Regions from separate parts of the Kosakonia sp. MUSA4 genome, predicted to be linked through region 1. Evidence: predicted binding sites of a transcription regulator. Region 1 holds the regulator's gene; the other holds the start of a gene.
What was found. The regulator Fur, encoded in region 1, represses iron uptake genes when iron is present. The targets are predictions, from matches to a motif close to ATAATAATGAGAACNACTATCAA.
Positions count from the first base shown of each region.

Region 2: the regulator Fur is predicted to act here: its motif matches at 1,386-1,408, upstream of C0557_RS05890 (TonB-dependent siderophore receptor).

Region 1 covers NZ_CP025697.1:1,442,470-1,445,889, reverse strand. The annotation lists gene ybfF (esterase) at 1-271, shown strand, start outside; gene ybfE (LexA regulated protein) at 402-686, shown strand; gene fldA (flavodoxin FldA) at 850-1,380, shown strand; gene fur (ferric iron uptake transcriptional regulator) at 1,670-2,116, shown strand; gene C0557_RS06870 (beta-N-acetylhexosaminidase) at 2,223-3,420, opposite strand, start outside.
Region 2 covers NZ_CP025697.1:1,241,752-1,245,171, forward strand. The annotation lists gene C0557_RS05890 (TonB-dependent siderophore receptor) at 1-1,177, opposite strand, end outside; gene C0557_RS05895 (LysR family transcriptional regulator) at 1,600-2,505, opposite strand; gene C0557_RS05900 (SDR family oxidoreductase) at 2,673-3,420, shown strand, end outside.

The DNA of each region.
Region 1 (3,420 bases):
CGGTGTATGGCGTTTCAATGTGCCGGTGTTGTGGGTGCAATATCCGCATATTGTCGGCTGGGAAACCATTCCCGCATGGCCTCATCCGGCACTGTTTGTCTGCGGCGGCAACTCCCCTTACGTTACGGAGCAGTACCGGAGCGCTTTGCTTGAACAGTTCCCGCAGGCGCGCGCGCATGTGATTGCTGGTGCCGGTCACTGGGTGCATGCGGAAAAACCTGAAGCGGTGATGCGGGCAATTAATCGTTATCTCGCTGAAAAGTCAAACTGATTAAAAAGGCGGCGACCAGTCGCCAGAACGCGTCCGCCCGTTGGCGCGCCCGTTATGCTGATGTATGATGGCGCGCTATTCAGCCCGGGCGGCAGCCCGATTGCTTGTCTTTCCCGTAGTATGCTTAAACATGGCTAAAGAACAAACGGACCGTACAACCCTGGATCTGTTCGCGAATGAGCGTCGCCCGGGACGGCCGAAGACGAATCCGCTCTCGCGTGATGAACAGTTACGCATCAACAAACGCAATCAATTAAAACGCGATAAAGTTCGTGGGCTTAAACGCGTCGAGCTAAAACTGAACGTGGAAGCCGTTGATGCGTTAAACGAACTTGCCGATGCGCGTGACATGAGCCGCAGCGAACTTATCGAAGAGATGCTGCTGGCACAGCTGAGCGCATTGCGCGGAAAGTAATTACTCCGAATCACCTCTCTTATTTTCACGTTTTCATGTGTCATACAGTGCACTCCGCGGCGATAGCTGTTTTCGCGCGCTTCTCTGTTCTGCTATGATTGCCCTTATCTGTGGGCAAAGCGCCACCATCATATTCATTAGGTTTCAAGAGGTTATTTTACTCATGGCAATTACAGGTATTTTCTTCGGCAGCGACACCGGCAACACCGAAAATATTGCGAAAATGATTCAGAGTCAGCTTGGTAAGGACGTTGCCGACGTACATGACATTGCCAAGAGCAGCAAAGAAGATATCGAAGGATATGACATTCTGCTGCTCGGCATTCCGACCTGGTATTATGGCGAAGCGCAGTGCGACTGGGATGATTTCTTCCCGACGCTGGAAGACATTGATTTTAATGGTAAGTTAGTTGCGCTGTTTGGCTGCGGCGATCAGGAAGACTATGCAGAATATTTCTGTGATGCGCTGGGTACGATCCGCGATATTATTGAGCCGCGCGGCGCGACTATCGTGGGCCATTGGCCGACTGCAGGCTACCATTTCGAAGCCTCTAAAGGGCTGGTGGATGATGGCCATTTCGTTGGTCTGGCGATTGACGAAGATCGTCAGCCAGAAATGACCGCAGAACGTGTACAAAAATGGGTTAAGCAAGTTCGCGAAGAGTTACATCTTGATGACATCATCAACGCCTGATTTTACGGCGTAATCTGTGGGTTACGTGGTATTAATAGGTAAAAGCAATGGAAATAATTGCTACAAATTTTTAACTTTTTTCTCCATCGCTGTACAATAAGCCCTGCTAAAGTGGTGTTATGAAGCACAGGAGTTGCTGGTGACACCACGTTTTAAAAGCTTACTTTACTTGAGGACTTGCAGTTTTCATTTAGCCATGGCAGTTCTATAATGAGACGCATTATCCCAGGTGCATTCCTTCTAACTTCCATTGAGGAAGTGAATCGTATAGCAACAGGACAGATTCCGCATGACTGACAACAATACCGCATTAAAGAAGGCTGGCCTGAAAGTCACGCTTCCTCGGTTAAAAATCCTGGAAGTGCTTCAGGAACCGGATAACCATCATGTCAGTGCGGAAGATTTATATAAACGACTGATCGACATGGGCGAAGAGATCGGGCTGGCGACAGTATATCGTGTACTGAACCAGTTTGATGACGCCGGCATTGTGACCCGTCATAACTTCGAAGGCGGGAAATCCGTTTTTGAACTGACTCAGCAGCATCACCACGATCACCTGATTTGCCTCGACTGCGGCAAAGTGATCGAATTCAGTGATGATTCCATCGAAGCGCGTCAGCGTGAAATCGCCGCCAAACACGGCATTCGCCTGACGAACCACAGTCTTTACCTGTACGGCCACTGCGCCGAGGGTGACTGCCGCGAAGATGAACACGCGCACGATGCGAAATAATCCCTTTTCATACTCAAGCCAGCCTTCAGGTTGGCTTTTTTTTTGCCCTTCAAAAACAAAAATGCCCGGCAGGTTTGCGCTGCCGGGCAGGTTACTTCAGCAATAATTACGCTTTCACGCTATCCACACGGCTGAAACGTTTGCCGTCCGGGCTGGCGGTGCGGATCTGCACTTCCCCGCTCACCTGCGGACGCGCTTTATCATCGTAGCGCAGCCAGTTTTTACCGCCGTCCGTAGAATATTCCACGACCATTCCCGGGAAGCTGGTATTGGCTTCCAGCTTGCCGCCGACCACGCGCGCGCCCGGTACAGGCAGGCGGTAGTTAATGCCTGCTTTGTCCAGTTTTGCCAGTTCACGATGGCCTAACAGATTTGCAAAGCGGGTCCAGTCTTTATCCAGCGCTTTTACATCGACCAGATGAGTTTCACCGCCTTTGTACTCGCGACCGGCCTGATAATCCTGTTCCCAACCGGCGCGGTGCCAGGCACGCTCTGCGACCGCAATCATGCGTGGATAAATCATGTACTCCATCTGGTTGTCGGTACGTACCACTTCACTCCACAACTGAGCAGAAAGACCATAGGCTCCAGGCCATAGTTTGTCCGATTTCGCGTTGAATGGATTGCCGTCGCGATCCAGTGAGGTTTCAGCATTTTGCGGCATGTTGTCCGGCGCAAAGCTGAAGATCTTGCGCTCATCGCTAAAGCGCGTGCCCCAGTAGTAGCCGCTTTCCGCCGGATGGACTTCGTTCGGGAAGTCGAGGTAAACATAGTCCGGGTTCGAGACAATGACGCGGAACCCTTTGTTTGCCCAGTCATTTACCGAATCGAAACCGCCCCAGTAGAGCGTATCCCAGAAGTTAACATTGACGTGATCGGTGGCAAACTCGGCGGCATTTTTAGCATCTTTCAGGCCATCCTGCCACGCCTGCATGGTGCCGATACCGTGCGCTTTCACCAGCTTGCTGACCTCAATACCAAAGTAGCTGGAAAGATGCTCAACATCTGCAACCTTACCCTCTTTGACCATAGACTGGCAGACCTGAGATTTAGCCCATGGTTTGTCCTGCTTGCTCTGATCGATGATGCCTTTGCCCGCTTCCGGTTTTTTCTGGTCGGTATAACCCGTTCCCAGATAGATGTTTTTCGCTTCGTCACCGCCAAAATGCCAGGTATTCAGCGACACACCCGCTTCTTTGTGCATTTGCTGGATTTCACCCATCACCTTATCAACGAAATTGCGTGACGAATCGAGGCACGGGTTCAGATAACCAGTGCGATTATAGAACTGTACCCCGGTGGTA
Region 2 (3,420 bases), 200 kb from region 1:
TCTGATCGACACCCAGCGTAAACGGGATGTTGACCTCGCTGTGCAGCAACACATCGGAAAGATCAATATCGAAGAACTTATCGCTGGAGAAGATCCCTTCCGTGCCGCCAGCCAACCCTTCGCCGAGCCGCGAGTTGCGGGTGTGTTCATACTGGGCGTAGGTGTTGGTTGTCACACCATTGTCCCAGCTGCCGGTCCAGGTCACGCCCCAGTTCTGGCGGTAAAGGCGGTTGGTCTCTTTGCCATACATACTTTTCACCAGCGTGCTGGTGTTGGTGTTCTGCGTATCGCCTGCGTACAGGTTGCCCTGACGGCTGTAGCCGGATTCAAACTCCAGTGCCTGCATCGGGGCGAATTCCCAGCGCACTTTGCCGTGAATATCTTTATTGATCGCCCCTTCACGGCCTGCCGGGTAGGAACCGGCGTAGGAGCCGGTGCGTGCGGCTTCGTGGCCGGAGTTGATGTCCTGCGCGTCGGCCTGGGTTTTGCTCAGGTTGCCCCACAAATTAAAGCTGACGGTATCGGAAAGCGGGCCGTTCAGGCTGAAGTTGGTGCGTTTCGTCGAACCCTCTTTGCGATGCTGCGGCGCGTTCAGATAGGTGTTCCACGAACCGTGCCATTCGCCGGTGGTAGGTTTGGTGATGATATTCACCACGCCGCCCATCGCACCGTTACCGTAGCGCGCGGCGGCCGGGCCACGGATCACATCGATACGTTCGATCATTTCCGCCGGTACCCAGTTGCTGTCGCCACGGCTGTCACGATCGCCACGCCAGCCATAGCGCACCGAGTTACGGCTGGTCACCGGTTTGCCATCCACCAGAATCAGCGTGTTTTCCGGCCCCATACCGCGGATGTCGATCTGGCGGTTATTACCGCGCTGGCCGCTGGTGGAGTTGCCGGTCAGGTTGACGCCAGGCTGCGTGCGGATAAGTTCAGAGACATCGCGGGCGGGTGGGTGTTTGCGGATTTGTTCGGCGGTGATGGTGGAAACGCCGGAAGCCTGCAACGTCTGTTTGGCGGCGGTCACCACCAGCGTATCTTCCTGCGTTTTGGCTGTCTCCGTCGCAGTTTGGTCAGAAGTATTACTGGTGTCAGCGGCCTGTACCGGAAGCGCCAGACCCCACAGCGCCGCGTGAATCAGCATAGCCAGTGGGTAATGCGAAGCGTGTTTCATGCCATATTCCCTGTATTTTTATGTGTGCGGTTCTCGCTTTTTTCGGGCGTAGTGACGCCTCCCTGAGCCGTGGCATAAAAAAGAGAATACATGCCCGGACTGCGGCGGTTATCTGCGTCATTAAATGAGTAAAAAACGAGAGGGATTATTTGCACGATGGGGAAAACGTTATTCGCCAGAGAATCCTCATCATGCGGGAATGACGTTAATGGAAATGAAATTTATTATCAAGATAATAACTATTCAAAATTTACAAATTTAAATATAGTTTAAAATCAGTATGTTACAAATATATCTCCGGGTTCAATTGAGCGATAAATAAATAAGAAAAAATAAAATATCACCGTTAATCCATAATGCTTTCAAATTTTCTTCATTATTAACTTTGTTATTCGTTGAGTCACGAAAATAATATGCCGACATTAGCGGCTAACATTTTTCGGGAAACTCTCCAGCAGCCAGTCAATAAAAACCCGCAGGCGATGCGTGACGTGGCGGTTTTGCGGATAGACCACATGGAAAGGGTAGGGCGCGGGACGCCACGGGCGCAAAATTTCTACCAGCGCGCCGCTCTTCAGTGCGCTTTCCAGCGCATAGCTGAAGGTCTGAATAATCCCCAGCCCGGCCAGACCGGCAGCCAGATGGGCGTTACTCTCGTTTACGCCGATGTGGTGATCGACCTTGATTTCACACTTTTCGCCGTCGCGCTCAAAACGTAAGGGGAAGGCTCTGCCGGTTTGCGGCGACAGATAACTCACCAGCCGGTGGCCGTTTTTCAGCTCATCCGGATAGGCGGGCGTGCCAAAGGCTTTCAGATACGCGGGCGTGGCGCAGGTCAGCAGCGTTGCGGCACCAATCTGGCGGGCGATCAGCGAGGAGTTATCCAGCGGGCCGCCGCGGATCACGCAGTCCACGTTGTCGCTGATCAGATCCACCGCGCGGTCAGAAACGCCAAGATCGATACGGATATCCGGGTAGCGCGCCAGAAACTCCGGCAGCGCCGGGATCAGCACATCGCGCGCCGTGGAGCCGCCGACGTCAATCCGCAACTGACCCCGCGGATGGCTGCGCACGCTGTTAAAGGAGGTATCGATATCCTCCAGATCGCGCAGAATGCGCGCGGTCTTGTCGTAATAGTCTCGTCCTTCCGGCGTCACCGTCACCCGGCGGGTGGTACGCTGCAACAACCGCACGCCGAGGTGCGCTTCCAGCTCCTGCACCAGTTTACTCAGCGTGGCGTTGGGCATCTCCAGTGAATCTGCCGCCCGGGTAAAATTCCCGGCTTCCACTACGCGGGCAAAAGCCCGTATTGCCTGCAACTGATCCATACATTTCCCCTTTACTGGTGCAAGCTGATTATACACAACGGTGAATAGTCATTTTCATTTTTCGCTATTTTTCAATAAAAACGCCAGCGCTACAGTACAGCCATACCGAAGACGTCAGCCCGGCTGACCGTTGGTAAACCCTAAAACCCAAACTGAGGAACAGAAAAATGACGAAACCACTGAGCGGAAAAATTGCCCTTGTCACCGGCGGCACCAGCGGTATCGGCCTGGCAACGGCGAAAGAACTGGTAGCCCAGGGTGCACGCGTCTTTATTACCGGCCGTCGGCAGAAAGCGCTGGATGCAGCAATCGCTGAAGTGGGCGCCAACGTAACCGGCATTCGTGCGGATGCGTCCGTTCCGGCGGATCTCGACGCGGTGTATGCGCAAATCGCCAAAAGCGCCGGGCGACTCGACATCCTTCACGCCAACGCCGGGGGCGGCGATATGCTGCCGCTGGGGTCGATTACCGAAGAGCATTTCGACCGCATTTTTGCCACCAACGTACGCGGCGTGCTGTTTACCGTACAGAAAGCGCTGCCGTTGCTGGTGAATGGCGCATCGGTTGTGCTGACGGGTTCTACCGTGTCGATCAAAGGGACCGCCAACTTCAGCGTCTACAGCGCCAGTAAAGCCGCCGTGCGTAACTTTGCCCGCTCGTGGTCGCTGGATCTGCAAGGCCGCGGTATCCGCGTCAACGTGGTCAGCCCTGGCCCCATCCGCACACCGGGTCTTGGCGATTTAGTCCCGGATGAACACCGTCAGGGCCTGTTTGACGCGCTGGCCGCGCAAGTCCCGCTGGGCCGTCTTGGCGAACCGGAAGAGGTCGGCAAAGTGGTGGCTTTCCTCGCGTCGGATGCCTCCAGCTTTATCAACGGCATTGAGCTATTTGTTGATGGCGGTATGGCGCAAATCT